4 regions of the Nonomuraea sp. NPDC003214 genome follow, and region 4 is predicted to be linked to each of the others. Evidence: riboswitches for the same ligand, from Rfam matches in the RefSeq annotation. Region 4 holds a riboswitch; each other region holds the start of a gene.

Region 1 (7,388 bases), on a different contig from region 4:
CCAAAGCAAGCGCGCTGCCAAGCTGCGCCACGCCCCGTCGGCGCCGGGTACGCACACGCTCCGGGACTCCGGTACGCTTACGCCCTGACGACCGGATGAAGTCTAGACCAGAGTTCGACCGGTTCGCGCGGACGTAGCTCAATGGTAGAGCCCTAGTCTTCCAAACTAGCTACGCGGGTTCGATTCCCGTCGTCCGCTCCACAGCCGTAAGGCCAGCTCGGGCCCCCTGCCGCCTCAGGCGGGGGCGCACAGTCTGTTGAGTTCCGCGATGTCGGTCCGGATGTCAGCGAGCACCTCGTTCGGGTCGTTCATGACCATGCCGGTCAGGCGGAAGTTCAGCTCCTGAAACTCTCTGGCCAGCCTGGTGACCTTCTGCCCGACCGCCCCGTGGGCGTTCAGGGCCACGCCCATCAGCTCCGAGTACGCCTGCTGGGCCGCGCCTGCCTGGCTGCTGCGGGTGTCGCCGGCGTTCCGGCTGTAGGCGTTGAGTGCGGCCGTCGCCTCGGCGCAGCCGATGGGGGGAACCGGGGGCAGCACCACGGACGTGACGGGAGCAGCGCGGGTGGTCTCCGGATCCGGGGGCGGCGGGTCCGAAGGCGGGCGGCTGGTCTCCCGGTCGGGCGACGGGGAGTAAGGGGACTCGGACGGGGGCGAAGTCTCTTTCTCGATGGGTTGCGCGGCGGGCGGGGCCAGGTATGCGATCAGCGCGACCACGGCCGCCACCGAGGCGGCGAGGGCGCTCACGGTCGCCGGCCAGTTCAGCTGACGGCCCTTGTCCCCGTCCGTCGCGGGCCGCTGCGCCGATCCGTTCTGCGTCATGGCCTCATCGTGGCCGAGTGATCGGGCCGGGTCCAGGAACGCAGGAGCACGCGCATCGGAGCCCGTAGGCTCGGACGTGATGCGTGCACGACCGATCTCGATGGAGGCGCTGGTCGAGGAGCTGGCCGAGGCGATCGCGGCGGGGCCGGGCGACGGCTGGGCGCGGGTGGTCGTCGACGGGGCTCCGGCGGCGGCGCCCGGCGAGCTGGCCGACCGGCTGGCGGCGCCGCTGCGGGTGCGCGGGCGGCAGGTGCTGCGGGTGTCGGCGGGTGACTTCCTGCGGCCTGCGTCGCTGCGGCTGGAGCACGGGCGGACCGATCCAGACGTGTTCTACGACGACTGGCTCGACGTGAAGGGGCTGCTGCGGGAGGTGCTGGAGCCGCTGGGCCCGGGCGGCTCGGGGCGGGTGCTGCCGGCGCTGTGGGACAGCCGCATCGACCGGGCCTTCCGGCTGCCGTACGAGACGCTGGCGCCGGGCGGGGTGCTGCTGCTGGACGGGACGCTGCTGCTGGGGCGGGGGCTGCCGGTCGAGCTGAGCGTGCACCTGTGGCTGTCGGCGGGTGCGCTGGAGCGGCGCACGCCCGAGTCCGAACGGTGGCGGTTGCCGGCATATGACCGCTATGAGCGGGAGGCGCGGCCCGCCGAGACGGCGGACGTGCTCGTACGGGCCGATCATCCGGGGCGCCTGGCCATGCGGGAAGGCGACTGGAACGGCGGCGCGCGGCGGCGCAGACTGGGTGGATGATCCCCAGCCACTGGTACAACATCGTTCCCGACCTGCCCGCGCCGCCTCCTCCGCCGCTGCATCCGGCCACCCGGGAGCCGGTGGGGCCGGACGATCTGGCGCCGCTGTTCCCGATGGAGCTGATCGGGCAGGAGGTGAGCCAGGAGCGGTTCGTGCCGGTGCCGCAGGAGGTGCTCGACGTCTACCGGCTGTGGCGGCCGACGCCGCTGGTGCGGGCGCGCCGGCTGGAGCGGGCGCTGGGCACCCCGGCCAGGATCTACTACAAGTACGAGGGCGTCTCGCCCGCCGGGTCGCACAAGCCCAACACAGCTGTCCCGCAGGCGTACTACAACGCGCGTGAGGGAGTGCGCCGGCTCACCACCGAGACCGGGGCGGGGCAGTGGGGCAGCGCGCTGGCGTTCGCGTGCGCCCAGTTCGGGGTGGAGTGCGAGGTCTGGATGGTACGGGCCTCCTACGACCAGAAGCCCTACCGGCGCTCCCTCATGGGGGTGTACGGCGCGACGGTGCACGCGAGCCCGTCACCGGTGACGATGTCCGGCAGCAAGGTGCTGGCCGACCACCCGGACTCGCCGGGGAGCCTGGGCATCGCGATCAGCGAGGCGGTCGAGGCGGCGGCCGGGGCGGCCGACACCCGGTACGCGCTCGGGTCGGTGCTCAACCACGTGCTGATGCACCAGACGGTGATCGGCGAGGAGGCGCTGGCGCAGCTCGACGAGCGGCCCGACCTGGTCATCGGCTGCACCGGCGGCGGGTCGAACTTCGCCGGGCTGGCCTTCCCGTTCCTGCGCGGCAAGCTCGCCGGGGAGGGCGGGCCGGTGCTGCGGGCCGTCGAGCCGGCCGCCTGCCCGTCGTTCACGCGCGGCCGTTACGCCTACGACTTCGGCGACACGGCCGGGCTGACGCCGCTGCTCAAGATGCACACGCTCGGCCACGGGTTCGTGCCCGACCCGATCCACGCCGGCGGGCTGCGCTATCACGGGATGTCGCCGCTGCTGTCGCACCTGTACGAGCTCGGGCTGTTCGAGGCGGTGACCCGGTCGCAGACCGAGTGCTTCGAGGCCGGGGTGACGTTCGCCAGGACGGAGGGCATCGTGCCCGCGCCGGAGCCGACGCACGCGCTGGCCGAGACCATCGCCGAGGCGCGGCGGTGCGCGGAGAGCGGCGAGGCGAAGGTCATCCTGACGGCGCTGTGCGGGCACGGGCACTTCGACCTCGCCGCCTACGACCGCTACCTGTCGGGCGAGATGACGGACTTCACGCTGCCGCAGGAGCGGATCGACGAGGCGCTGAGCGAGCTGCCCGGGTGAGTCAGCGCGCCGTGGGGCGCTTGCCGTGGTTGGCCTTCTTCTTCTTGCGTGCCTTGCCCTTGCGTGCGCGCTTGGCCATGTCGCATCCCTCCTGGTGATGGGCTCTCTCAATGTCTCCCGCATCGGGGCGCTGGACAAGCGTCCCGAGGACCTAACATTCCCCAACATATTCGTGTCATAATTTGGTGGAATCTGTTGGAAGGAGCGGGGGCGTGCTCGCACAGCAGCGTCAGCAGGCGATTCTCGAACGCGTCCGCAGCGCAGGCGGGGTCCGGGTGGCCGATCTCGTGCGCGAGCTCGGCGTCTCCGACATGACGATCCGCCGCGACCTGGAGGTGCTCGCCGAGCGCGGGCTGCTGGAGAAGGTGCACGGCGGCGCCACGACGCTCGGCCCCGGCTCGACCGAGGAGCCGGGGTTCACCGCCAAGTCGGCCCGCCAGCAGCAGGAGAAGGAGTCCATCGCGCGGCGCGCCGCCCAGCTCGTCCGGCCCGGCACCGCGGTCGCCCTGTCGGCCGGCACCACGACGTGGGCGCTGGCCCGTCACCTGATCGGGGTGCCGGAGCTGACCGTCATCACCAACTCGGTCCCCGTGGCCGAGGTCTTCCACCGCAATCCGCGCGCCGATCGCACGGTCGTGCTCACCGGCGGCGTCCGCACCCCCTCCGACGCGCTCGTCGGCCCGGTGGCCGTGGCCGCGATCCGGCGCCTGCACGTGGACACCCTGTTCCTGGGCGTGCACGGGATGAGCGTGCGGGCCGGGTTCACCACGCCCAACCTGCTGGAGTCCGAGACCGACCGGGAGCTGGTCAACGCCGCGCACCGGCTGGTCGTGCCCGCCGACCACACCAAGTGGAACACGGTCGGCATCAGCACGATCGCGGAGCTGCGCGAGGCCGACGTGGTCATCAGCGACCCCGGGCTGCCCCAGGAGGCACGTACGGAGCTGGCCGAACGCGCCGGCGAACTGATCATCGCGGAGGGCTCGCAGTGAAGCGCACCATCACCCATCTGGCCGACGGCCGGGAGCTGATCTACTTCGACCGGCGTGACGACGCCGACCGGAGCGCGATCGACCGGCGGCCGCTCGATCCCCGGCCGGTGGCGTCGGAGCTGCGCTACGACCCGCTGACCGAGGAGTGGATAGCGGTGGCCGGGCACCGGCAGACGCGCACGTTCCTGCCTCCGGCCGACGAGTGCCCGCTGTGCCCGTCGTCCGACACGCGGGCGTCGGAGATCCCGGCGGACGACTACGACGTGGTCGTGTTCGAGAACCGGTTCCCGTCGTTCTCCCGCAATCTCGGCAGTTACGCGGACGTGGGCGGGCTGAGCGAGGTCCGGCCGGGTGTGGGGCGGTGCGAGGTGATGTGCTTCACCTCCGAGCACTCCTCGTCGTTCTCGCAGCTCTCCGACGACCGGGTGGAGCTGGTCATGGAGGCGTGGGCCGACCGCACGGCCGAGCTGTCCTCGATCGAGGGCGTGGAGCAGGTGTTCTGCTTCGAGAACCGGGGCGAGGAGATCGGCATCACGCTCTTCCACCCGCACGGCCAGATCTACGCCTATCCGTACGTCACGCCGCGCGCCAAGCTGCAGCTCGGCGCCGCCAGGCGCTACGCGGGGCGGCGGCCGGGGCGCAACCTGTTCGCCGACGTGCTGGCGGCCGAGCGGGAGGCGGGCACCCGGGTGGTGGCCGCCAACGAGCTGTGGACGGCGTTCGTGCCCGCTGCCGCGCGGTGGCCGTTCGAGGTGCATCTCTACCCGCATCGCCGGGTGCCGGACCTGGCGGCGCTGTCGGAGGCCGAGCGGGCGGCGTTCGCCCCGCTCTACACCTCGGTGCTGCGCGCGCTGGACGGGCTCTTCGGCGTCGCGATGCCGTACATCTCGGCCTGGCACCAGGCGCCGGTCCGGCAGGACCGTGAGCTGGGCTATCTTCATCTGGAGCTGTTCAGCATCCGGCGGGCGCCGGGCAAGCTGAAGTACCTGGCGGGATCGGAGTCGGCCATGGGAGCCTTCGTCAACGACGTGCTCCCGGAAGAGGCGGCACGCATGCTTCGATCACAGGTAGATCACTAATTGATTTCCGATTGATGTCGCATTACTCGTGATCTACCACTACTATCCCTTCAAGCACGGTCATAGCACCGTGTACGCCTAATCCCGGGCGAGTTGCCCGGGAGCCGGGGACCCATCCGCACCTGGGGTGAATCCACTTCGGTGGTAGGGAAGCGACTCCCATGCCCGAACCCGTCAGCTAACCCGGCCGGCAGAGGGAGAGGAAACCCCGCACGTGGCGTCAGCGTCCCCCACGCGACTTGCCATCGGCGTCGTCACCGCGGCAGCGATGACGTTCGCCACCTGGTCAGCACCGGCCGCGGCCGAGCCCAAGCCGTCCGAGAGCCAGCTCCGCGGCGACCTGAAGCAGCTCAACAAGAAGGTCGACCAGCTCATCGAGCGCTACAACGCCAAACGCGTCGAGCTCGCCAAGGCCCGCGAGGCCGCCGAGGCGGCCAAGAAGCGGCTCGCCGCCGCCGACCAGGCGCTCGCCGCCGCCCAGCTGAAGGTGGCCGAGCTCGCCAGACTTCGTTACCAGAGCGGCACGCTGGGGCTGCCCTACTACATGGTGCCGCCCGACGGGGCCAGCGCGGCCGTGGTCGAACAGCTCACCGCCGAGCAGCAGGCCATCGTGGCCGGCGTGGCCGCCGCCCGCGACGAGCAGAAGAAGGCCGCCGACGCGGCCGCCGCCCTGGCCCGCCGGCTCAGCGCCGACACGACCGAGGTGGCCAAGCAGCGTGACGAGGCCGAGGACGTCATCGGCGACATCGAGAAGAAGCTGGAGGACCTGATCCCGTTCAGCACCGGGCGGCGCTCCGACGGCACCTGGGCCCCGCAGCTGCCGAGCGGCACTGACAACATCACCGCCCGCACCCGGGCGATGAAGGCGCAGATCGAGAAGAGCTTCAAGCTGCCGTTCAGCGTCGGCTGCTTCCGATCGGGCTCCAGCGGCGAGCATCCGCTGGGTCGGGCCTGCGACTTCATGATGAGCGCCGGCGGCTCCATGCCCACCGCGGCCAACAACGCCCTCGGCGACCGCATCGCCGAATGGACCGTGAAGAACCGGGACAAGCTCGGCGTCAAGTACGTGATCTGGAAGCAGCGGATCAACCACGGCTCCGGCTGGAACGCCATGTCCAACCGCGGCAGCATCACCGAGAACCACTACGACCACGTCCACATCTCGATGCACTGACGAGGCCGGCCGGCTCGGCGTTGACATAATATGTAGATCGGTCTAGTTTTTCGGCATGGGCAAGAAGGGGGCCGAGACTCGGCTGCGGATCCTGGAGGCGACCCAGGAGCTGGTCGAGGCGGGCGGTTATGCCAATGCCGGGCTCAACCAGGTGATCGCCGCCAGCGGGGCGCCGCGCGGGTCGCTGTACTTCCACTTCCCCGAGGGCAAGGACCAGCTGGTCGGCGAGTCGATCCGGCGGGCCGGGGCGGCGATCGGGTCGGCCTTCGACGACCTGGCCGTGGACGAGGTGCTGCGGCTGCTGGGCGATCGGCTGGAGGAGTCGGGCTGGCGCAAGGGCTGCCCGGTGGCCACCGTGGCGCTCGAGATGGCCGCCGCCAGCGACCCGCTCCAGCAGGCGTGCTCGGAGGTCTACACGTCGTGGGAGGCCGCCCTGCGTACGCGGCTCGCGGGGCGGCCGGACGCCGACGATCTCGCCGTCACGGTCCTGGCGCTGATCGAGGGGGCGCTGCTGCTGGCCAAGGCGCACCGCAGCCGGGAGCCGCTGGACCGCGTCGCCGCCGTGCTCGCCGGGCTGCTGCGCTGACCCCTGGGGCCGCCTTCCCACCACGGAGGCGGCTCTTTTTATGGCCAGAAAATATGTAGACCGATCTATTGAGGAGCTTCCTTGGACGCGATCGTCTTCGGCGCGACCGGCTTCGTCGGCCGGGCACTCGTCGCCGAGTTGCTGGGCCGCGGGCAGCGGGTGGCGGCGGCCGTGCGGACCGACACCCTCACCCCGTGGCTGGCCGAGCGGGGCGTCGCCACCGGCGGGCTGAGCGTCGTCACCGCCGACGTCACCCGCCCGCTCACCGGACTCCCCCGGGCACGCGACGTCTACAACGCCGCGGCGCGCTTCGCGTTCGGCCTCGGCGTCGAGGAGGCTCGCGCCGTGAACGTGACCGGGGCGCTCCACGTGCTCGAATGGGCCGCCACGCTCCCCCGCCTGCGACGGCTCGTGCACATCAGCGGCTACCGGGTGAGCGGCGTCCGCCCCGACTACGCCCGGCTGGGCGCGTACGAGGCGTCCAAGGCCGAGGCCGACCTCGCCGTTCATGCCAGGGCGCGCGAGCTGGGCGTCCCGCTGACCGTCGTCAACCCCAGCACGGTGATCGGCCCCGGTCAGCACCTCGGCCTGGCCTCCCTCGTCGGGGACCTGTGGAACGGGCGGCTCCCGGCGCTGCCCGGCGGCCCGGACGTCTTCCTGCCGGTCGTCACGATGGACTACTTCAC
Region 2 (7,388 bases), on a different contig from region 4:
GCCGGGGCTCCACGTCGGGCCGGAACTGCGTCACGTCCACGCCCGGGGCCAGCCGTACCAGCTTGTCCTCGGGGACGACCGGCGCCAGCCGGGCGCGGGTGTAGGGGCCGAGGTAGGTGACCACGTCGGCGTGGCCGGCGATGCGGCGCAGCACCGAGCGGAACACAGGCGCGCCCGCCCAGGACGCCTCGTGGCCGTGCGTGAGCATGACGATCCGCCGCGCGCCCGCCGCGCGCAGGCGCGGCGCGAGCAGGCCGAGCGGCGCCGCCGCGCCGAACACGACGGTGTCGGCGCCGTGCTCGGCCACCAGCCGCGCCGCCCGCCGGGCGACGGCGGGCGTCGGCAGCATCAGCCGGCCCGGGTGACGCACGACCCGGTACGGCTGCCGCCGGTCGAACTCGGCGCAGCCGGGCCAGGCCGGGGCGTAGACGGCCACGCCGGGGGTGCGCAGGGCCAGGCCGTGCACGAACGACTGGATGCCGCCGGGGCGCGGCGGGAAGTCGTTGGTGACGACGACCACCCGGGGAGGTGCGCTCACGGCTGGGGGCGGCCGTTCAGCTCGGCCCAGGAGCGGGCCATGGCGATCCGCTGGGCAGCCGTGGGATGGGAGGCATAGAGCACATATTCCACCGCATCTGGCGACAAGTCGGAAATATTGGCTGTTGCCAGGCGTTTCTGCATCGCGACGAACGTCGCCGGGTCGCCCGTCAGGTCCAGGGCGTGCGCGTCGGCCCTGGCCTCGATGTGGCGGCTGATCACGTTCTGCGCCGGGCCGGACAGGAACGTCGCCAGCGTCATCAGCCCCAGAACCACGCCCACCGCCCGGGGATCGGTGATCGGCGCGCCGCCCGTACGCCGCCGTGCCGCTCCGAACACCAGGAACAGCAGGACCGCCCCCAGCGCCGCGCCGAGCGCCCCGACGAGCGTGCCGTGCAGCACGTCGCGGTTCTTCGCGTGGCCGAGCTCGTGCGCCACCACCAGCTCCACCTCGCGCGGCGGCGCCTTGAGCAGCGTGTCGTAGACGACGATCCGGCGCGTCGCGCCGAACCCCGAGACGTAGGCGTTCAGCGCGGTCGTCCGGCGCGAGGCGTCGGCCACCAGCACGTCCTCCACCGGCACCCCGTCACGCTCGGCCATCGCCATCAGGTTGGCGCGCAGCGGCGAGTCCGGCATGGCGTGGAAGTCGTTGAACACCGGCTCGAACACCACCGGGTAGACGAACGACGCCCCCACGGTCAGCGCGAACGCCCCGGCGGCGGCCGGGATCCACCAGCGCCGGATCCGCCGCGCCAGCGCCACCACGGCCAGCACCATGACGGCCAGCAGGGCCGCGTTGATGCCGACGCTCTTGAGCCGGTCGCCCGTCCAGGCCGCCCAGTCCTGCGTGGACAGCCCGAAGTCGCGCAGCGCGCCCTCGAACCACATGCCGAGCGGCCACCGCACGGCCTCCTCGATCACCGTGAGCACGAGCACGCCCAGCAGCACCCGCGCCCACCACGGGCCCCGCAGCCATCCCAGCAGCCTCGCGCCGAGCGGCGTGGCCACGAGCAGCCCGGCGAACACCAGCGTGACGCCCAGCGACAGGTAGCTCGGCACGCTGGTGGCCGCGTCGAACGCCTGCGAGCGGGCGATCTCGGCGGCGCCGAAGTCACGCGCCGGGTCGGGCGTCACCTCGGGCGCCCCGGCGGGCAGCGCCGTCCACGGCGTCGTGAACGCCACCACCCCGGCGATCACCGCCCCGAGCACGGCCAGCCCGGCCCCGGCCTCCCGCCGCAGCCTCGCCTCACGCCCGCCCCCGTCGCCGGCCCCGTCCCCGGCCGCGTGCCCGTCCCCGGCCACGTCCTCGTCCCCGGTCTCGGGCGACGGCTCGGCGAGGTCCGCCCCCTTCAGGGCTCGGGAGGCGGGCGGGCCGACGTCCTGTTCGGTCGTCTCGCGCCGTTCCTGCCGGTCGTCCATGTCGCGTCCCCTCACGCCAGTCGGTCCCGGACGTACGCGCGCCACAGCCGGGTCAGCGTGCCCGCCGAGAGCCCCAGCGAGGCCAGCGCCCGGCCCACGCCGTACGTCTGGGCATCACGGTAGAGCCTCACCAGGCTCTTCTCACCCCAGCGCGCGGCGACGAGGCGACACACCAGCCAGGCTTCCTGGTACGCGCGGGCGAGCCGGCCCGCTTCGGCCCCGGGGACGAAGTCGGCCGCGTCCGGCAGATCGGACGGCGTCCGCCCGGCCCGCACCTCGGCGGCCAGCTCGGCGGCGGCCACCTCGACGGGCAGCCCGGCGTCCCGGTAGGCCACGTAGTCGGCGAAGCCCTCGTACAGCCAGACGGGCAGCCCGTCGGTCCCGGCGGCCACGTGGGTCAGCTCGTGGGCCAGCACGACGTCACGCCCGACCGGGGTGAGACGGGCGAAGTGCTCGGGCACCACGATCACGCGTCCCCGGTCGGCCACCGCCGCCAGCCCGTCGACCGACGCGACGCCCGCCAGCGCGGCGGCCTCCCGCGCCGAGGCGGGCACCAGGACCACGGCCCGGACGTCGCCGCCCAGCACTCCGCCGACCCGCCGCCCCGCGGTGTCGGCCCGGCGCGCCAGGTCCGCCAGCAGCCCGGGGGGCGCGTCCTGCCCGGCGACGAGCGACCGCTCACCGCGTACGACGTCGAGCCCGTCGCCCCAGCGCGCCCGCACGCCGGCGAGCACCCCCGCCTCGGTGGCGGCGCCTCCCGGCCCCGGGACCGCGCCGGACCCACCGGCCAGGAACGCCGCGACAACCAGCAGCACCACCGGCACGACCCGCCGACGCCCCCGCACGAGCACCCTGCCGGGCGCGCTGCCGGGCGCTCTCCCGGACGTGATACCGGACGTGCTGCCGGGCCCATTTCCAGGTCCGCTGCCGGACCCCTTGTCGGACACGCTGCCCGATCGTAGCCGCCGTTCCTGAGCGTCGGCCCGGTCCGGAGCCCGGGAAGGCCGAAGGCCCCGTCCCGGGGCGGGGACGGGGCCTTCGGCGCAGGTCACAGACCGGGACGCACCGCGCCGGCGAACGACGCCTTGCGCCAGCCGCGCAGCTTCTCGACGCGCACGCGCTGGCCCGTTCTCGGCGAGTGGACCATCTTGCCGTCGCCGACGTACATGCCCACGTGCCCGAGCCCGCGGAAGAACATCAGGTCACCCGGCTGCAGGTGCTTGTAGGAGACCTTCTTCCTGATGCGCGCGAACTGGCTGTTCGTCACGCGCGGGATCTTCACCCCGGCCTTCTTCCAGGCGTACTGGACGAGGCCCGAGCAGTCGAACGACCCGGGGCCGGTGGCGCCGTAGCGGTACGGGTCGCCGATCTGCTTCTTGGCCACGGCCACGGCCTTGCGGGCCTTGGCCTTCTGCCGAGCGACCTTGGCCACCTTCGACGACTTGACGGACTTCTCCGTCTTTGTCACCGCAGTGGTGGCGAACTCATTCGTCGTCGCCGCCTGCGCCGTCGGGGCGTGGACGACCAGACCTCCGGCCGTCACGGTGATCAGCGCTGCGCCACTCAGGGCGAGACGGGACAGACGGGGGTTGTGCGAGAGGGTAGACAGGATTGCTCCTAGGGGCTTCCACGAACGCCTACCGGGTTAGCTGACGGATTCGGGCCTGGAAGTCGCCCTACGGCGCTGAACGCGCCGATTCACCCCTGATCACCGCGTACGGGATCGCTGGGTCCCCGGCTCCGTGCCTCCTGGCTGCACGGACTCGGCAGGCCACCGCCGCGTCTTCGCGCCTCGGGGGCGCTGGCCGCGGTGACCGGCGGATGGTTCTTTCTGTCGAACATCGGGGGACCCGATGGTGACCGGCGGGCGTCCTGGCTGGAACGCCGCGACGCCAGAAGTTACGCCGAAAAGTCACGTAATGGCAAAGCCTGAGTAAGCGAGTAAAGATCAGACACGCCGGGAGTCAGGCCCTCATCCCCCGCCGGAGCAGCGGGTTTCGTTACCCAAGTGTGACCCTCCTCACACTTGGGCCGACCCCGTCTTGTCAGGGACGTACGGCGCCCACGAGACGGCGCCCGTACGACGAGAGTGTGACCACCTTCACCACGTCACCCGTCTGCGGCGCGTGCACGATCTTGCCGCCGCCCGCGTAGATGCTCACGTGCCCGAGGCCCTCGCTGAAGATCAGGTCGCCGGGCTCCAGCGCGTTGAGCGACACCTTGCGACTGGCGCCCCACGACCACTGCTGCCAGGTCGTGCGCGGCAGCGACACGCCACCGGCCCGCCAGGCGGCCTGCGTGAGCCCCGAGCAGTCGTAGCCGCCCGGCCCGGTGCCGCCGAACACGTACGGCTTGCCGACCTGCGCGTACGCGAAGCGCAGCACGGCCGCCGCGTTGCCCGAGGCGGGACCCGTGTACTTGAGGCCGGTGCTGTTGGGATTGCCCGCCTTGTACGCGCCCAGCCGGTCGAGGAGCTTCTTCTGGTCCTTGATGAGGTCCAGGATCTCCGCCCGGTCCTTCTTGACGGCGTCCCGCTCCTTGTCGGCCGCGGCCAGCGCCTCCTCGGCGCGGTCACGGTCGGTCTTCAGCCCCCGGTTGGCCCGGTCGAAGGCGGCGAGCTTCTGGGTGCGCTCCTGGGCGAGCTGCCCGCGTAACGCCATCCCGTACAGCAGATCGGCCGGATCGTCGCTGGTCATCATGCTGGGCAGGGTCGAGAAGTCGCCCCCCAGCTTGTACGTCTCGACGGCCATGTTGACGACCTCACCGCGCAGATCCGCGACGGTCGCCAGCTTGCGCTTGTACGTGTCGTTCAGCCGGCTGTAGCGCGCCTTGGCCTCTTTGTACTTCTCGGTGGCCGTGTTGTAGCGGTCCACGACCTTGTCGGCCTTGTCGTTGAGCTTGTCGAGCTTCGCTCTCGCCTGCGCGAGAGTCGGCTTGGGATCGGCCAGCACCCCTCCGACGGGGGTCATCACCAGTCCGAACACCAGACCCGCGGCCAGCGGCACCCGGCCCAACCTCACAGCGTCGCCTCCCAGGGGATCATCCTCGGGGCGAAATAGTACAGAAGTGGCGAGTAATCCTCACCTAAACGCCATATTCGTCATCTATGCGCGACCGAGCCGCCTCAGCAGCAGCGCGGACGGCACGGGCCTGGCGCCCATCCGCCTGACGGACTCGGCCACCTCGCGGTCGGAGGAGACCACGGCGATCGCCCGGCCGGGCGGCTCGGCCCGGACGAGCTGGCGGATCAGGTCGTCGGCGATCTCGCCCGGCGCGCTGAACAGCACCCGCACCCCGCGCGGCGCCACCACCTGCACCGGAGAGTTGAGCTCGGCGCCGTCGAACACCACGGTCACCTCGACGCGCGTCTGCGCGACCAGCCCGCCGAGCCCGGTCATCAGGCGGGCGCGCTGGTCGGCGAGCGTGAGCGTGCCGTAGCCGGACTTGGTCACGTTGTAGCCGTCGATGATCAAATGCACCTGCGGCAGCGCCAGAAGCTGATCGAGCAGCTGCGGGTCGTCGTCGGCCAGCGCGCGGGCGGGCACGCCGCGCACACCCGGCCGCTCACCGGTGAGCGCCGCGACCGAGTCGGCCGGCCGGCTGATCATGGTGGGCAGCGCCAGCTCCCTGCGCAGCCCCGCCGAGGCGTCCTGCAACGCGTCGAGCAGCACCCGGATGCGCGCGTCCTCGACGCTGCGGCCCTCGCGCGCGGCCCGGCGCGAGGCTTCGAGCTGCTTCTCCACATCGGCCAGGCGCTCACGCAACCGCCGCAGCTCCGACTCCCCCGCGCTGCCGGCGGCCGTGGCCGCGTGCCTGGCCTCCTCTGCGGCCTGCTCCATCTCCTCGGCCCGCCGCACCGCGCCCTTCGCGCGCTCGCGGGCCTCGTGCAGCTTGCGGCGCAGCTCGGAGTTCTCGCCGCGGGCCGCCTTCAGCTGCTCGCGCAGCCGCTCGGCCTCCTCCTTGGCCGCGCTCTTCTGCGCGGCGAGCTGCTCACGCAGCCGGGAGACGACCTCCTCGCGCTCCGACCCCTCGGCCGCGGCGGCGGACTGCTCCAGATCCGCGCGGGCCGACTCCACCATGTCGGCCCAGCCGGGCGGCCGCGTGAGATAAGCCGCGGCGGCGACCAGCACCGGATCGGCGGCGGGCGGCACGTTGCCCTCGGCCAGCGAGGCCACCAGCTCCGGCCAGCCGGAGGCCACCGACTCGGCGACCACCTCACGGAACTTCTTGTCGTTCTCCAACTGCGCGGCGATCGGCGCACTGCCCAGCCGGGCGCGCTTACGTGGGTCGAACTTGGCGATGCCGCGCAACGGCGCCGGCACCGCCACAGCGGGCATCGAACCGAGAACCTGGGCCGCGAGGTCGACCACATTGAGCCGCACCTGCTCGGGAAGCGGGCGAGACAGGCCTTCACCCGCTGAACTCATCCCACTGTCCCTTCATGACATGCCCTTTCAGACAAGGGTACGGCTGCCCGCTACCTGTCCGTAACGGCCACCCATGATGGGACAAGCGCTCGTCCAACCCTCGCGCCCCCACACGCCGCCCCCACAGGCCCAGCGCACCGCCCTCCGACCCGCACAGGCCCGACCACAGCACGCACGGAGTCGGACACGGCCCCCGCCGGGTCGGACAGACGCGGCCCGCCCGGGTCGGACACGGCCCCCTCCCCCCTCCCGGGCCGGACGCAACACCCCGGGCCCCGCACCCCTGCGCCCGGCACCCACGGACCCGGCACCGCACCTCCGGGCCTGGCACGGCACCCCCGAACCTGGCACGACCCTCGGGGACCCGACGCCCACACGCCAGCCTCGGCACGGCGCCTCAGCCCCGCCCCCAAATCCCCGCTCCCAGCCTCGCCTCCGGCCGGTACGCCTCACGGACCGGTAGCCGCCTGACTCCTCCGTCGCGACAGAACCCGGGAAAGCTGGAATCCCAGCCCAGTCAGCTCGCGTCGTAGACCAGCAGCGCGATCTGGACCCGGTTGTTCAGCGCCAGTTTGGTAAGGATGCGCGAAACATGCGCCTTGACCGTGGGCACGCTCATGTACAGCTCGCGGCCGATCTCCGCGTTGGAACTGCCCCGCCCGACCGCCAGCGCCACCTCACGCTCGCGCTCGCTGAGCCGGGCCAGCAGCCCGCGCGCCCGCTCGGCCCGTCCGGAAGCGCCGCCGTGCGACACATGGGTGATGAGCTGCCGGGTGACGGCGGGCGACAGGATCGGCTCCCCCGCGGCCACCTTCCTGATCGCGGCCACGAGCTCGACGGGCGGGATGTCCTTGAGCAGGAACCCGGCGGCACCCGCGCGCAGCGCCCGCAACACCTGCGCGTCGGCGTGGAACGTGGTCAGCACCACCACCTCCGGCGGCGCCTTGGTCGCCCGCAGCGCCTCGGTCGCGGCCAGCCCGTCGACGCCGGGCATCCGGATGTCCA
Region 3 (7,388 bases), on a different contig from region 4:
GCGGCTGAGCGGCTACCTGGCGGAGCGGGACGGCCAGGTGTGGCTCGAACGCGGGTGCCGCAAGCACGGCCTGGTCAGGACGCTGTACGACGAGGACCCGGATATTCTTGCCTATCTGGAGGAATGGACCGCTCCCACCAAGCAGCACATCCCGGATGTGTCGGGCAACTTCGCCCCCGTGCCGGGCGCGTACCTGCAAGGGCTTCCGGAGATGCAGACGCAGCACACCTGCATCCTGCTGGAGGACATCGCCGAGGCGTGCAACCTGCGCTGCCCCACCTGCTTCGCCGGCAGCTCCCCCGACCTGTCCGGCATCGTGCCCGTCGCCGAGGTGCTGGCCAACGTGGACCAGCGGCTGGCCAGGGAGAACGGCAGGCTGGACGTCCTCATGCTGAGCGGCGGCGAGCCCACGCTGCACCCCGAGCTGAAGACGCTCCTGGCCGAGCTGACCGCCCGGCCCGTCACCCGCATCCTGATCAACACCAACGGCGTCCTGATCGCCCGCGACGACTCGCTGCTGGACCTGCTCACCGAGCATCGCGAGCGGGTCGAGGTCTACCTCCAGTACGACGGCTCCTCGGCCGAGTCCTCCCGCCATCACCGAGGCGGTGACCTGCGCAGGCTGAAGGCCGACGCCGTACGGAGGCTGTCGGAGCGGGAGATCTTCACCACGCTGGTGATGACCGCCGCCCTGGGCGTCAACGACGGCGAGATCGGCGACGTGATCAGGCTGGCCCTCGACACCCCGTACGTGGGCGGCGTGTCGTTGCAGCCGCAGTTCGGCTCGGGCCGGTCGGGGGCCATCGACCCGATGGACCGCCTGACCCACACCGGCGTGCTCAAGCGGCTCGGCCCGCAGACCGGCGGCCTGGTGACCTGGCGCGACCTGACCGCGCTGCCGTGCTCGCACCCGCACTGCTGCTCGGTCGGCTACCTGATCCGCGACGACTCCCGGCAGTGGCGCTCGCTGGTGGCGCTGATCGGCCACGACCGGCTCAAGGAGAACCTGGGCCTGGTCGCCAACCGCATCGCCGACTCCGAGATCCCGCGCGAGCTGCGGCTGGCCGTCCAGGAGTCGCTGCTCGGCCTGCTGTCGGAGCAGTCGTCGCTGTCGCACCCCCGGATCGGCGACCTGTGGCGCAACATCTGCGAGAACTGCGACCTCGGCGTCTCCACCCTGCTGGCGCTGGCCTCGTCCGCGCTCCCCGGCAGGCGGGCGAAGCTGCGCCGGATGCTGAGCGAGCGGGTGGTGCGGGTGACGGTCAAGCCGTTCATGGACCTGTCGACCATGATCGAGGAGCGGCTGACGCAGTGCTGCGTGCACGTGGGCACGCGGTCCGACCGTGACCAGTGCGCGCCGTTCTGCGCCGTGCAGGCGTGGCCGCAGCTCTCGGCCCAGCGGCTGTCGGCGGTGGCCGCCGAGCCGAGGGTACGGCTCCCGCTGGAGGTGATCACGTGAAGGCCGAGCCGTACGATCCGCTGAGGTTGTGCGTCTATGCCACGGTCGCGCTGCTGGCGTGGCTGTTCGGGCCGTGGGCGTTGCTGGCGTTCGCCGGGCTGGGGTTCGCGGGCTACTGGAAGGCGCGGCGGGCCGGGCTGACCCGGAGCAAGTGCCTGCTCCGGGACACCCGGCTGGTGCTGGCCTACCTGGGTCTGCTGGCGGCGCTCGCGGTGGCGGCGATCATCTTCTGGTGACGGCCGCCAGGTTCATCACGGTGACCTCGGGGCCCTTGCCCCAGTACATGATCGTGGTGGGCGAGGACGACGTTCCGCTGCCGTAGCTGGCGGACCCGTCGGGCGACACCCGGTTAACGCCGGCGATCTTGCCGGTCGCCGGGTCGTAGACCGCGACGGGCGCGACGTACTCCTTGGCCGGATCGGCGTCCCCTCTGACCGGCATGACCGAGGCGAACCGGTCGCCCAGGACCTCCCCGTGGAAGCCGAGCGACGGGAGCAGCGTGGCGTCGGAGCCGTCGAGGCCCTGCACCAGGAGCCCGCCGCCCTTGGCGTCGCCGTAGCACCACTCGGCGGCGCAGGTGAGCTTCGTGACGGAGCCGGAGGCCGGGAGCGGGGTCTTCTCGCCGGTCACCAGGTTGACCCTGCGGTCCTGGTTCTTCTGCCCGCGCTCGCCCGGCGCGTAGCCGACGGCGTACGGCCAGGAGTCCAGGTGGAGGCCGTCGGAGCCGGCGACCTTCTCGGGCTCGCCGCCGGACAGCGGCAGCCGGTGGACACCCCCGTCGCGTACGGACCAGACCAGGGCGTCCTCGGTGAGGCCGATCCGCTCCACGTTCGCCAGGTCGCCGGTGACCTCGCCGACCCGCTGGGCGGTGCCGCCCTCGCGGGGGATGATCCAGAAGTCGGCCCACTTGTCACTGTCGTTGGGCGTGGTGCCGTACCAGGCGAAGTGCCGCTCTCCCACCTCGACGTCCTGGACGAAGTAGCCCTTGACGCCTTCGGGGGCGGGCATGTCGCCCACCACCCTGGTCGTGCGGGCAGTGGTGTCGTAGATCTCCAGGCGGCCGGCCTTCTCGAAGGAGGACTCGGCGGTCAGCAGCACCTCGGTGGGGGAAATTCCGGTCACCGGGCGATATTTCCAACCATCGGGGGCCGCCGCCGGCATCGTGAACACCGCCTCCGGCCACACCTCGGCCACCGGCTTCACCTCCGCCACCCTGGGGACGGCACTGGCCACCTCCCCAGGCGACACCGTGGTCACCGCGACCGCCGGCTCCACCGAGACCCGGGGCTCCCCCCGCCACACCGCCATCGTCCCCCCGGCCACCAGCACCACCGAGGCGGCCGCCAGGGCCATGCTCACCCGCTGCCGGCGTCGCCGCGCCCGCCGCCGGGCCGCGACGGCCGCCGCCAGCCCGCCGGTCGGCGTGACGTGCCCGGCCCCGGCACGCAGGGTCCGGACCAGGTCCTCTTCGCTTCTCATCGTGCCTCCTGCAGCATTCGCTTGATCCGGAGCTTGTCCAGGGCACGCGCCGCCTGGCTGCGCACGGTGCCGCGCGAGACGCCGAGGATCGCGGCGATCTCCGCGTCGGGCAGGTCCTCGTAGTAGCGCAGCACGAGGACCACTCGCATCCTGGGCGGCAGCCGTTGCAGGTCCGCCCACAGGTCCGCGTCCTCGTAGCGGTCGAAGCGCCCCTTCTCCGGCACGACGGACACCAGTTCCTCCCGGTGCCTGCGCCGCCACGAGGTGATGTGCAGCCTGACCATGGTCGTGCGCACGTACCCCTCGGGGTCGTCCTTCTTGCGCACCCGTGACCAGGCGTCACCCAGCCTGGCCAGAGCCTCCTGGACGAGGTCCGCCGCGTCGTCCGCGTTGCCGGACAGCACGTAGCCGTACCGGAGGAGCGCGTCGCCCCGGCTCCGGACGAACTCGTCGAACTCGGTTGTGTGGTCCACGTATCCAGGGATCCTCCAGCACGCCGTACCGTTGCACGAAACGCGAAAAGCGCGCGCCCCCCGGAAGGGGACGCGCGCTTTCGAGGCGGTCTGATCAGGCGGCGTACGACGGGTAGCCGTAGCCGGCGACCTGCGAGGTGGGACGGACCCGCTCCTCGACCTTGCCGTTGCCGGTGTTGCCCTCGATCGTGGAGATCGTGCCGTCGCCGTTGTCCTTGACGACGAAGCCGACGTGGTCGATGGAGCTGATGTCCTTGCTGCCGCTCCAGGAGAAGAAGACCACGGCGCCGGGCTTGGCCTCCTGGCCCCAGCGGTCGTTGGCGGCGAACCACTTGGCGTGGGTCACGGTGTAGGCGTCCCAGCCGACCTGCGTGCGGGCGCCGGTCTGCTCGCCGACCCAGGAGACGAACATCGAGCACCAGGCGGCGTTCAGGTAGTCCTGGCGGCTGCCGCCGTCACGCTGGACGGTCTCGGCGGCGCGCTGGGAGTTGGCGTACCACTGCTGGAACTTGGTGCCACCGCCGGCGGCGTTCTCGGAGGTGCCGACCTGGGCCTTGGCGACGGCCAGGACCTGCGAGGCGGAGACGTTGACCCTGGTGTTCTGGTTCGTGGCGGCCTGCTGGGCCTGGGCGGCCTGCGGCTGGGTGTTGGCGGTGGTCGCGGTGCTGGCGTCCGCCGACACGTGGGCGCCGAAAGCGGTCGCGACGAGCGCGGCGCCGAGGACGGCCTTGGACACGTTGATCTTGGGGGTGCGGATGGGGCGCATTAAGGGTAACTCCTCGCTTCCATACCGCTTACCGGGTTAGCTGACGGGTTCGGGCGTGGAAGCTGCCCTACGGCGATGTCGGTGCCGATTCACCCCGGTGGAACACATGGGTCCCCGGTTCCGCGTGTGAGCGGATTCAGCGGTCACAGGTCGGTCCCTGTGATGGACGGTGGGTCGTGACGCCCGAGAGTCGGTCGCGTCTTACCCGCGTACAGAAATGTCCAACACACCCCTGACCTGGGTAATTCCCTCGTAACGAAATTTCCACGAAACCGGCCGCGGGCGGGGGCCCGCGGCCCGGCTACTCCGCGGGAACGTAAAGGCTGAGCGTCTCGGCGATGCACGCCGGGCGCTTCTCGCCCTCGACCTCGATGGTCATCTTGAGGTTGGACAGGTAGCCCGCCGGCGTCCCCTTGACGTCGGTCAGCTCGGCCGTGGCCCGCACCCTGGCCCCGACCGGCACCGGGCGGGGGAAGCGCACCTTGTTCAGGCCGTAGTTGACGCCCATCGCGATGCCCTCGACCCGCACCAGCTCGAACATGAACGCCGGCAGCAGCGACAGGCTCAGGTAGCCGTGCGCGATCGTGCCGCCGAACGGGCCCTCCTTGGCCCGCTCCACGTCGACGTGGATCCACTGGTGGTCGTCGGTGGCGTCGGCGAAGAGGTTGACCTGTTCCTGGGTGACGGTGCGCCACTCGGTGGGGCCGAACTTCTCGCCGACGGCAGCCTTGAGTTCCTGTACGTTCGCGAAGGTCCGCATGAGGCGGAACGCTATTGCGCCGGTGGGACCGCTGCCAAGTTCAGGACCCGGAACTTGTCCGGCTTGTCCCCCTTGGTGGCGCCCCAGTAGAAGATGGTGCTCGGTTCCGACGAGACGCCCGCCCCGTACCAGTTGCCCGGGTTGCCGAAGCTCACCATCGTGCCCGTCGCCAGGTCGTACACCGCATTGCCCGCCGCCAGGAACCGGTCCAGGATCGGGTAGCGCGCCACGCCCATGCCGATGCCGCGCGCGACCTCCCGGGGCGGCTGCGAGCCGTCGACGCGGCTGATGACCGTGCCGCGCTCCGCCCGGCCGTAACACCAGACCGGCCCGCAGCGCATGCCCTGCACGCCCGGCGGCGCCTGCACGGTGAGGCTGGAGCCGTCCTCCAGGTTCACCAGCCGGAGCTGGTTGCGGTCCAGGTCACCCGGCAGGCCGGCCACGTCGGTGGCCCAGGGCCACTGAATGAGGTGCAGGCCGTCGCTGCCGGGGACGCGCTCGGGCTCGATCCCGCCGAGCGGGTGCCGCCACACGCCGCCGTCGACCTCCGACCAGACGACGTGGTCGCCGTCCAGGCCGATCGCGTCGAGGTCGGCGTCCTGGCCCACGCGGCTGGCCACCAGCCTGGCCTCGCCGCCGGCCAGCGGGACCGTCCAGATGTCGCGGATCTGCGCGCCGTCGCCCTGCTCGCCGTACGCGAACCAGGCGACGTTCGCGCCGTCCACGGTCACGCCCTGCACGATGTACTTCTTCAGCCGGTCGTCCTTCGGCACCTCGGCGACGAGCCTGGCCTTTCCGGTACGCGCGTCGTACACCTCGAACTTGCCGGCCTTCTCGAACGACGACTCGGCGCTGAGCAGGACCTCCGTGGGGCTGATGGCGGTGATGGGGCGGTAGCGCCAGCCGTCGGAGTTCCTGGCCGGCATGGTGAACACCGCCTCCGGCCACAGCTCCGCCGCCACCGCTTCCACCGGCTCGACGGGCACCGGGGCGATCGACGCCGTGGCCGTCGCCAGCGGCTGCGGGCTCTCCTGGACGGCGGTGCCCCTGAAGACCGCCGTGCCCGTGCCCGCGACCGCCACCACGGCCGCCGCGGCCAGCAGTTGCGCCCTTCTCCTGGCGCGCCGCCGCCTGCGCAGCCGGGCGACGCCCGCCAGCAGGTCCGGCTCCGGCGCGTCCGCGGCGCCCTGCCGCAGCGCCGTGACCAGCTCGTCCTCTGTCCTCACGCCCGTCCCCTTTCGAGCATCGCCGGCCTGACCCGGAGCGTGTTGAGCCCGCGGAACGCCTGGCTTCGCACCGTTCCTCGGGAGATGCCGAGGATGTCGGCGATCTCCTGGTCGGACAGGTCCTCGTAGTAGCGCAGCACCAGCACGGCGCGTTGCCGCCGCGGCAGCGTGGCGAGCTCTCTCCAGAGCTCGCCGGTGGAGTGGACGTCGGTGTAGGAGCCCTCGGGCAGCTCGCCCGTCAGGCGCTCGCGCCGCACCTTGCGCCACCAGCTCACGTGCTGGCGGGCCATGATCGTACGGACGTACGACTCCGGATTGTCCTTGTTGCGCACACGCCGCCAGGTGTCGCTCAGCCGCAGCAGCGCCTCCTGCACCAGATCGGCGGCGTCATCGGCGTTGCCGGTGAGCACGTAGCCGTAGCGCAGGAGGGCCGGCCCGCGGGCCCGGACGAAATCCTCGAACTCCACACCACCATGACGCCCGGGGTGGGCTCGGCTGTTGCAAACTTCTTTACCCGAAATCATCGCGCACCTGTTCGAGTCCGCGCTACAGTCTTAGGTACTCGAATCGAACAAGGGTTCGGCCTGGTGAGAGGGGGTGTGTCCGGTGACGGTGCTCGCGCTCGCCCCTGCCCGGACACGCCGTAGCGCTTTCTTCCCAAATCTAAGACGGCCGCTATATCCGGCAATAGAGTCCGAGAGCGTGGACCCTGTGCGCAACCCCTACGCCCCCGGAGCCGGACAGCGTCCGCCGGAGCTCGCCGGGCGCGACCGTGAGCTGCAGCAGTTCGAGGTCGTGCTGGAGCGGGTGGCCCGCGGCCGTCCCGAGCGCAGCATGGTCGTCACCGGCCTGCGCGGCGTCGGCAAGACCGTGCTCCTCAACACCTTCAAGTCCATGGCGATGCAGCGGCTGTGGGGCACGGGCAAGATCGAGGCCCGCCCCGACCAGTCGATCCGCCGTCCCGTCGCCGCCGCCCTGCACATGGCGATCCGCGAGCTGGCCCCGCGCCACCGCGCGCCCGAGCGCATCGAGGAGTTCCTGGGCGTGCTCAAGGCGTTCGCGATGCGCGACCCGGCCGCCGCCAAGGGCACCTCGCACTGGTCGCCCGGCATCGAGGTGCCGGCCAGCCGGGGCCGGGCCGACTCCGGCGACCTGGAGATCGACCTGACCGAGCTGTTCGTCGACGCCGCCGGCGTGGCCACCGACCTGGGCGTCGGCATCGCCC
Region 4 (7,388 bases):
CGCTCGTGGTGGGCGAGTCGCGCTGCATCGACGTGCACGAGCCCTGGCTGACGCTCATCGGCCTGCGCCTGATCTACCAGCGCAACACCGCGTGAAAGCGGGCGGCCCCCCGCTCGGGAAGGGAGCCGCCCGCCGTCCGGGGTGGATCACTCGCTCTCGGCCGCGTACAGGTGGTCCCAGTGGCCGCACTTGCTCACCCAGTGCTTGTACGGGTGCACCTGGCAGACCTTGACCCGCAGCGCGGAGACGTCGTCGACGCTGAAGCCGAACTTCTTCGAGCCCGGGTAGCCGCAGTGCTTCCTGCTGTAGACCTCGTCCCACTCGTGGTCGAAGCCGGCGGCCTGAAACCTGACGTAGGCGCACCTGCCGCCCTGCCCGTAGCCGCGCGAGTCCAGGTCGTACAGCCGGCCCTTGACGTGGACGGTGTTGGACTCCTGGTGCTCGTCCCACTCGACGCCCACCCACCCCTTGGCCTTGGCCAGGTGGTGCCTGGCGTGGACGGGACCCCACTGGTCGCTCTGGTCGTAGGGGCCCGGCGAGGCGGCGGCGGCCGGCGCGGTCAGAGCCAGCGTGCCGGTCGCGGCGGCGGCGAGGAGCGCGATCGCGATCTTCTTGAACATGATCTCTCCTTGAGCTCCTTCCCGACCCGGCGCCCTACCGGTTCCGCTGAGCTCGTGAGTCATGGGTAACTCCGCGTGGTTGCAGCACCCCTTCACCGGACCGACGAGAACTTGCAGGCGGCCGTATCCCCTACGCTTTGATGCTGTGAGCGACGAACTTCCCGAGCAGATGCGCATCCGGAGGGAGAAGCTCGACCGCCTTCGCAGCGAAGGCGTCGACCCTTACCCGGTGAACTTTCCCCGTACGGCCACCAACGCCGAGGTCCGGGAGAAATACCAGGGCCTGGAGCCCGACACCCAGACCGGTGACCGGGTGGGCGTCGCCGGGCGCGTCATGCTCAACCGCGTCGGCGGCAAACTCTGCTTCGCCACGCTGCGCGACGGCAGCGGCGACCTGCAGGTGATGATCTCGCTCGACAAGGTGGGCGAGGAGTCGCTGGCGGCCTGGAAGCGCGACGTCGACCTCGGCGACCACGTCGGCGTCGAGGGCGAGGTGATCACCTCACGGCGCGGCGAGCTGTCGATCCTCGCCGACAGCTGGCAGATCACCGCCAAGTGCCTGCGCCCGCTGCCGGAGAAGCACGTCGGCCTCACCGACCCCGAGGCGCGGGTCCGCCAGCGCTACGTCGACCTCATCGTCAACGACGAGGCCCGCGAGATGGCGCGCATCCGCAGCGCCACCGTGCGCGCGGTCCGCGACTTCTGGCACGAGGAGGGCTACCTGGAGGTCGAGACGCCGATGCTCCAGCCGATCCACGGCGGCGCGGCGGCCCGGCCCTTCAAGACCCACATCAACGCCTACGACATGGAGCTCTACCTTCGCATCGCGATCGAGCTCTACCTCAAGCGGCTCGTCGTGGGCGGCATCGAGAAGGTCTTCGAGATCAACCGCAACTTCCGCAACGAGGGCGCGGACTCCACGCACAACCCCGAGTTCACCATGATCGAGGCCTACGGGACCTACCTCGACTACAACGACATGGCCGACCTGACCCAGCGCATGTACCAGAAGGCCGTGGTGGCCGCGCTGGGCACGACCGTGGTGGTGCACGACGGCGTCGAGGTCGACCTGGGGCTGCCCGAGTGGCCTCGGGTGAAGCTCTACGACCTGGTGTCCGGCGCGGTGGGCGAGGAGATCACCACCGAGACGCCGCTGGAGCGGGTGCGCGCGCTGGCCGACAAGCACGAGGTGCACTGGGACGCCAAGTGGGGCCAGGGCAAGCTGGTCCAGGAGCTGTTCGAGGAGCTGGTCGAGCACACGCTGATCCAGCCCACGTTCGTCATGGACTACCCGCTGGAGACCTCCCCGCTGACCCGGCAGCACCGCGACAACCCGCTGCTCACCGAGAAGTGGGACCTGATCGGGTTCGGCACCGAGCTGGGCACCGCCTACTCGGAGCTGGTCGACCCGATCGAGCAGCGCCGCCGCCTGGTCGAGCAGTCGCTGCTGGCGGCCGGCGGCGACCCGGAGGCCATGCAGCTCGACGAGGACTTCCTCCAGGCGCTGGAGTACGCCATGCCGCCGACGGGCGGCATGGGCGCCGGAATCGACCGGATGATCATGGCCTTCACCGGCAAGAACATCCGCGAGACGATCCTCTTCCCGCTGGTCAAGCCCTCCCGTTGAGCCGCACCGGCAGGGTGGCGAGCCCGCGCAGCACCAGGTTTCCCTTGTACGGCGGCGCGGGGTCGGCCAGCTCCAGCTTCGGCGCCGCCTGAGCCAGGGCGCGCAGCGCGATCTCGCCCTCCAGTCTGGCCAGCGGCGCCCCGAGGCAGAAGTGGATGCCCAGCCCGAACGCCAGATGCCGGCCCGGCGTCCGCTCCACGTCGAAGCGGTCCGGGTCGGCGAACGCGGCGGGGTCGCGGTTGGCGGCCCCGACCAGTGCCAGCACCGCGCTGCCGGCGGGCACGGCGGTCCCGGCCAGCTCCACGTCCTCCAGCGCCACGCGCATGGTGAGCTGCACGGGCGGGTCGTACCTGAGCACCTCCTCGACCACCTGCTGGGGCGCGTCGGCGGCGCGCCCGAGCACGCCGTGCCTGACCAGGTTGAGCACGCCGTTGCCGATGAGGTTGACGGTCGTCTCGTGCCCGGCCACGAGCAGCAGCACGCAGGTGCCGAGCAGTTCCTGCTCGGTCAGCTCCTCGACCTGGGCGAGCGCGCTGAGCAGGTCGTCGCCGGGCCGCTCGCGCCGCAGCGCGATGAGGCGGCGGAAGTACTCGCGGAACTCCTCCCGGTCGTGCTCGGTCCGGGAGATCAGGTCCGGTGGCACGATCGGGTCGAGGCTCCTGGCCAGCGTCTCGCTCCAGCCGCGGAAGCGCTCGTGGTCCTCGGGCGGCACGCCGAGCATCTCGCTGATCACCATGACGGGCAGCGGGTAGGCGAACGCGCTCATCAGGTCGGCCTCGTCGGGCAGCGCGTCGAGAAGCCCGGCGGTGATGGCCTCGATCCGCGGGCGCAGCCGCCTGATCATGCCCGGGGTGAAGGCCCGGCTGACCAGGCCGCGCAGCCGGGTGTGGTCCGGCGGGTTCATCATCAGGAACGAGCGGGGCGGCTCGCCGTCGGGCGGGGCGCCGTGGCCGAACCGGGCGTCACGCAGCACCGCGGAGCAGAGCTCGTGCGTGGTGGCGACGAGGAGTCCGCCGCGGGTCCGCAGCAGCGCGTCGCTCTCGCGCAGCTCGCGGTAACGGGTGTACGGGTCGCGCAGGAAGCCGGGGTCGGATGGATCGAACCCGAGCATGTCCGTTGGCGTCAAAGGAGCGTAGTCAGGATCGCTGTGATCGATCATCATGCTCCGATAAGTGCCGACATATGGCGAGTACTTCACATACAACGGATCATGTCAACGGAGGAGGTCAAGTGCGGCGAATTTCGTGCTTGACGACCTTTCCTGGATGCGTTTACCGTCTGCGAGGATGTGCCGCTCCGGTCGGGCCGTAGACGTCTCCGGGTGGTGCTGGTGGGGGGGAGGGCTCCCGATGGATGTGCTCACAGAAGGCGTTGAGCTGAGCCGTGCCGATCTGGCGTTGCTGGCCGAACTGGCCAAGGGCGTCACCGTGGACCGGGTCGGCCGGCGCCTTGACATCAGCGGTCGCACCGTGCGGCGAAGACTGCGCGGCATCTGCGACCGCATAGGCGTGGCCACCGCGATCGAGGCGGTGGCCTGGGCTGCCCGCAGGCAGCTCATCTAGGGCCGATAGCCGGGCTCTGGCGCCGGCTAGTCGGCGATGCGGACGGCTCCGGCGAAGGGGCGCCGGGCGATGGACGCGATCCGCACCACGTCGCCGGTGCGCGGCGCGTGCACCATCATGCCGCCGCCCAGGTAGATGCCCACGTGGTGCAGGTCGTTGTAGAAGAACACCAGGTCGCCCGCGCGCAGCTCCTCCTTGGAGATGTGCCGGCCGGCGGTCCACTGGTCACCGGTGTAGTGCGGCAGCGAGATGCCCACCTGCTGGTAGGCGGCCATCACCAGACCGGAGCAGTCGTAGCCGCGCGGCCCTTCGGCGCCCCAGATGTACGGCTTGAGCTGCTGGGTGAGCGCCCACTTGGCGGCCTGGGCGGCCTTGCCCGAGCCCGGGATCGGCAGGTTGACCTTGACCGCCGGGGTGCCCGGCCGGCCGGCCTCGCCGAGCGCGCGCCTGAACAGGCTGCTCTCGACCTTGCCGACCAGCTTGACGATCCGGTCGCGCTTGGCGTCGAGGTCCTTGACGATCTTCGAAACCTCGGTGATGCGGGCCTTGGCGCCGGCGCGGGCCCGCTCGGCCGCCTGCATCGCCTTGGTGAGCTGGAGGATCTCCTCGCCCTGCTGCTGCTGGATCGCGTAGTTGGTGGCCGCCAGGTCGAGGTAGCCCTCGGGGTCGTCGGAGTTGACGAACGCCAGGGTGCCCGACAGGCCGCCGTTGATGTAGGTGGTCTGCGCGAGCAGGATCGCCTTGGAGCGCTTGTCGGCCAGCTCGGCCTCGCTGGCGGCGAGCGTCTTCTTGGCGTTGTCGGCGGCCTTCTGGGCCGTCTTGAGCTTCTCCCGCTGGCCGTTGTACTGCTCGGCCAGCGTCTCGATCTCCAGGTGCATCTCCTCGACCTGCTCGGAGAGCTCCTTGAGCGAAGGCTTGGGGTCGGCGGAGGCTGGTGAGCCCAAGGGCAGAGCGAGGACCAGTGCGGCCACGGCGGCCAAGCCGACGACACCGAATCGCTTCTTGCCAGAGCGCCTGTCCAACCAAGCTCCTTCCGTTGACGCCTACCGGGTTAGCTGACGGGTTCGGGCCGGAGCAGCCCTACCGAGCGTGGCTCGGATTCACCCCTGGCAGCGGGTTGACGCCGCCGGCGGGTCCCCGGCTCCCCTCGCGGGGATTGGGCGTGTCGACCGCGCGGTGTGCGCGGGTGACATCGTCGCTGGACACTAATGCACTCCTGGTTCCTGCTCAACCGGAACTGCCGAGTCTGTAGAGGTTTCACAACCGACGGGTCACAAGGTGATCTCGTGGCGAGCCGTACAGAAAAGACTTTATGCCCTCTTTGCCCCAAGTTCGCCCGATCGTGAAACTGTAGGAATCGTGCAATCCGGAGCGTGCACGCACAGTGACGGTCCGGGAGTTTGGGTCGAGCCGTAATGGGGTCTGTACTCTGGATGGCCATGGAGCAGGTCGCCGAGCTAGCGGTCCCCGAGACCGAAGTGCTCGTCAGGCGCGCGCGGACCAGGGACGTCAGGGCGATCAAGCTCCTGGTCGACACCTACGCCGGCGTCGGGCGCAAGATGCTGGAGAAGGCCACCGTCACGCTGTACGAGGACGTCCAGGAGTTCTGGGTGGCCGAGCGGGGCGGCGAGGTCGTCGGCTGTGGCGCGCTGCACGTGCTCTGGGAGGATCTGGCCGAGATCCGCACCGTGGCCGTGCACCCCTCGGCCCGGGGTTTCGGCATCGGCCATCGCGTGGTCTCGGCTCTCATCAGGACCGCTCGGGAGCTTGGGCTGGAACGTGTATTTTGTCTCACTTTCGAGGTGGACTTCTTCGCGAGGCACGGGTTCCGTACGATCCAGGGCACGCCCGTCTCACCCGAGGTGTACGCCGAACTCCTGGCCTCGTACGACGAGGGCGTCGCGGAGTTCCTCGACCTCGAACACGTCAAGCCGAACACCCTGGGCAACACACGCATGCTGCTCCACTTGACATCGGGTGACGCGGACCTTGACTGCCGAGAAAGGTGATTGTTGATACCTATGTCGATACGTTGGGCAGGACAGGCATGTGCCCTGACACGTGCCACATGCGCACTCGAAGCGAGGTGACACGGTGAGCACAGGACAGCCGCCGTATCCACAGGACGATTCCCCCGAGAACTCCCCTGAATACGGCCAGAACGCAGGACGCCCCCAGGGGCAGCCCGACCCCGACGCGACGGTCGTCGGCTACCGCGTGGACGACCCCTACGGCCAGCAGCCCCCCTACGGTCAGCAGCAGGGCTACGGCCAGCAGCCCCAGTACGGCCAGCAGCCCCAGCAGGGCTACGGCCAGCAGCAGCAATATGGTCAGCAGCCGCAGTACGGCCAGCCGGACTACGGGCAGCAGCAGGGCTACGGCCAGCAGCCGCAGTACGGTCAGCAGCCGCAGTCCCAGCCGGGTTACGGTCAGCAGCCCCCGTCGGGCCAGCAGCCCCAGTACGGCCAGCCCGACTACGGCCAGCAGCAGCAATATGGTCAGCAGCCGCAGTCCCAGCCCGACTACGGCCAGGGTTACGCCCAGCAGCCGCAGTCCCAGCCGGGTTACGGCCAGCAGCCCCAGTACGGCCAGCCGGACTACGGCCAGCAGCAGGCTTACGGCCAGCAGCCCCAGTCCCAGCCGGGTTACGGCCAGCAGCAGTACGGTCAGCCCGACTACGGCCAGCAGCAGGGCTACGGGCAGCAGCAGTACGGTCAGCAGCCCCAGTACGGGCAGCAGCAGTACGGCCAGCCCGCCTACGGTCAGCAGCAGGGCTACGGCCAGCCCCAGTACGGGCAGCAGTACGGCCAGCCGGTGGGCATCCAGCCGCCCGGCGCCCCCGCGCCGCTGGCGGAGTGGTGGCAGCGCCTGGTGGCGAGGATCGTCGACGGCCTGATCTTCGGCGTCGTCTACTTCATCATCAACCTCATCCTGGGCATCTTCTTCGTCGTCAGCTACAACTCGGTCACCGGCGTCACGACGGGTATCGCGAGCTCCCTCATCGTCGGCGTCATCCAGTACCTCCTCCTGGCCGCGCTCTACGTGGCCTACGACTTCTTCATGACGAAGATGAGCGGCCAGACCGTCGGCAAGATGGTCATGGGCATCAAGGTCGTCCAGGTGGGTCATGCGATGCCGTCCGGCGGACTGCCCAACGACGCCGCGCTCAAGCGGGCCGGCGGGACCTGGGGCGGCTACGTCCTGGGCGTCATCCCGCTCCTCGGCCCGCTTCTCGGCGGCGTCCTCGTTCTGCTGAACGCGGCTTCCCAGCTCTGGGACAAGCCGCTGCAGCAGACGTTCGCCGACAAGTTCGCGAACACCGTGGTGGTCAAGATCAAGTAAGTCTCAGCAACAGCGAAACAGGGGCCGGCATCGCGCCGGCCTCTGTTTTGTGTGTACGAGCCGTACCAGAATGGGGGGACGCCGAGGGCCGCCGAACGGACGAGGTGAGGTTATGGCCGCGACACCCGAGACCGGCGTGCTGCCGGCGGAATGGTGGGAACGGCTCGTCGCCCGCCTCATTGAAGCGCTCGTGTTCGGAGTCTTCTATTACATTCTGTTCATTGCGCTATGGGGCGT

Evidence for each region. Region 4 has a riboswitch for cyclic di-AMP ahead of ACWDXC_RS28330 (C40 family peptidase). Riboswitches for the same ligand answer to the same signal wherever they lie in the genome.
Region 1: it holds a riboswitch for cyclic di-AMP, as region 4 does, so the genes downstream of both, ACWDXC_RS38045 (coiled-coil domain-containing protein) here and ACWDXC_RS28330 (C40 family peptidase) in region 4, are expected to answer to the same signal.
Region 2: it holds a riboswitch for cyclic di-AMP, as region 4 does, so the genes downstream of both, ACWDXC_RS24425 (C40 family peptidase) here and ACWDXC_RS28330 (C40 family peptidase) in region 4, are expected to answer to the same signal.
Region 3: it holds a riboswitch for cyclic di-AMP, as region 4 does, so the genes downstream of both, ACWDXC_RS26210 (CHAP domain-containing protein) here and ACWDXC_RS28330 (C40 family peptidase) in region 4, are expected to answer to the same signal.

The regions. Positions count from the first base shown of each region.
Region 1 is NZ_JBSFSX010000016.1:129,652-137,039, reverse strand. It holds tRNA gene ACWDXC_RS38085 (tRNA-Pro) at 1-37, opposite strand, end outside; tRNA gene ACWDXC_RS38080 (tRNA-Gly) at 128-201, shown strand; gene ACWDXC_RS38075 (hypothetical protein) at 235-819, opposite strand; gene ACWDXC_RS38070 (uridine kinase) at 899-1,564, shown strand; gene ACWDXC_RS38065 (TrpB-like pyridoxal phosphate-dependent enzyme) at 1,561-2,871, shown strand; gene ACWDXC_RS38060 (50S ribosomal protein bL37) at 2,873-2,950, opposite strand; gene ACWDXC_RS38055 (DeoR/GlpR family DNA-binding transcription regulator) at 3,084-3,863, shown strand; gene galT (galactose-1-phosphate uridylyltransferase) at 3,860-4,942, shown strand; cyclic di-AMP (ydaO/yuaA leader) riboswitch at 5,008-5,149, shown strand; gene ACWDXC_RS38045 (coiled-coil domain-containing protein) at 5,157-6,116, shown strand; gene ACWDXC_RS38040 (TetR/AcrR family transcriptional regulator) at 6,172-6,702, shown strand; gene ACWDXC_RS38035 (alpha/beta fold hydrolase) at 6,784-7,388, shown strand, end outside.
Region 2 is NZ_JBSFSX010000007.1:510,289-517,676, forward strand. It holds gene ACWDXC_RS24410 (glycosyltransferase family 4 protein) at 1-538, opposite strand, end outside; gene ACWDXC_RS24415 (M48 family metallopeptidase) at 535-1,956, opposite strand; gene ACWDXC_RS24420 (hypothetical protein) at 1,968-2,801, opposite strand; gene ACWDXC_RS24425 (C40 family peptidase) at 3,005-3,499, opposite strand; cyclic di-AMP (ydaO/yuaA leader) riboswitch at 3,576-3,735, opposite strand; gene ACWDXC_RS24430 (NlpC/P60 family protein) at 4,002-4,976, opposite strand; gene ACWDXC_RS24435 (NYN domain-containing protein) at 5,061-6,293, opposite strand; gene ACWDXC_RS24440 (response regulator) at 6,901-7,388, opposite strand, start outside.
Region 3 is NZ_JBSFSX010000008.1:263,909-271,296, forward strand. It holds gene ACWDXC_RS26190 (radical SAM protein) at 1-1,459, shown strand, start outside; gene ACWDXC_RS26195 (hypothetical protein) at 1,456-1,695, shown strand; gene ACWDXC_RS26200 (hypothetical protein) at 1,682-2,938, opposite strand; gene ACWDXC_RS26205 (SigE family RNA polymerase sigma factor) at 2,935-3,411, opposite strand; gene ACWDXC_RS26210 (CHAP domain-containing protein) at 3,506-4,177, opposite strand; cyclic di-AMP (ydaO/yuaA leader) riboswitch at 4,188-4,329, opposite strand; gene ACWDXC_RS26215 (MaoC family dehydratase) at 4,479-4,937, opposite strand; gene ACWDXC_RS26220 (hypothetical protein) at 4,949-6,163, opposite strand; gene ACWDXC_RS26225 (SigE family RNA polymerase sigma factor) at 6,160-6,630, opposite strand; gene ACWDXC_RS26230 (ATP-binding protein) at 6,866-7,388, shown strand, end outside.
Region 4 is NZ_JBSFSX010000009.1:83,035-90,422, forward strand. It holds gene ACWDXC_RS28305 (type III pantothenate kinase) at 1-95, shown strand, start outside; gene ACWDXC_RS28310 (hypothetical protein) at 147-620, opposite strand; gene lysX (bifunctional lysylphosphatidylglycerol synthetase/lysine--tRNA ligase LysX) at 790-2,247, shown strand; gene ACWDXC_RS28320 (cytochrome P450) at 2,231-3,358, opposite strand; gene ACWDXC_RS28325 (LuxR C-terminal-related transcriptional regulator) at 3,597-3,809, shown strand; gene ACWDXC_RS28330 (C40 family peptidase) at 3,836-4,831, opposite strand; cyclic di-AMP (ydaO/yuaA leader) riboswitch at 4,835-4,982, opposite strand; gene ACWDXC_RS28335 (amino-acid N-acetyltransferase) at 5,249-5,818, shown strand; gene ACWDXC_RS28340 (RDD family protein) at 5,904-7,151, shown strand; gene ACWDXC_RS28345 (RDD family protein) at 7,264-7,388, shown strand, end outside.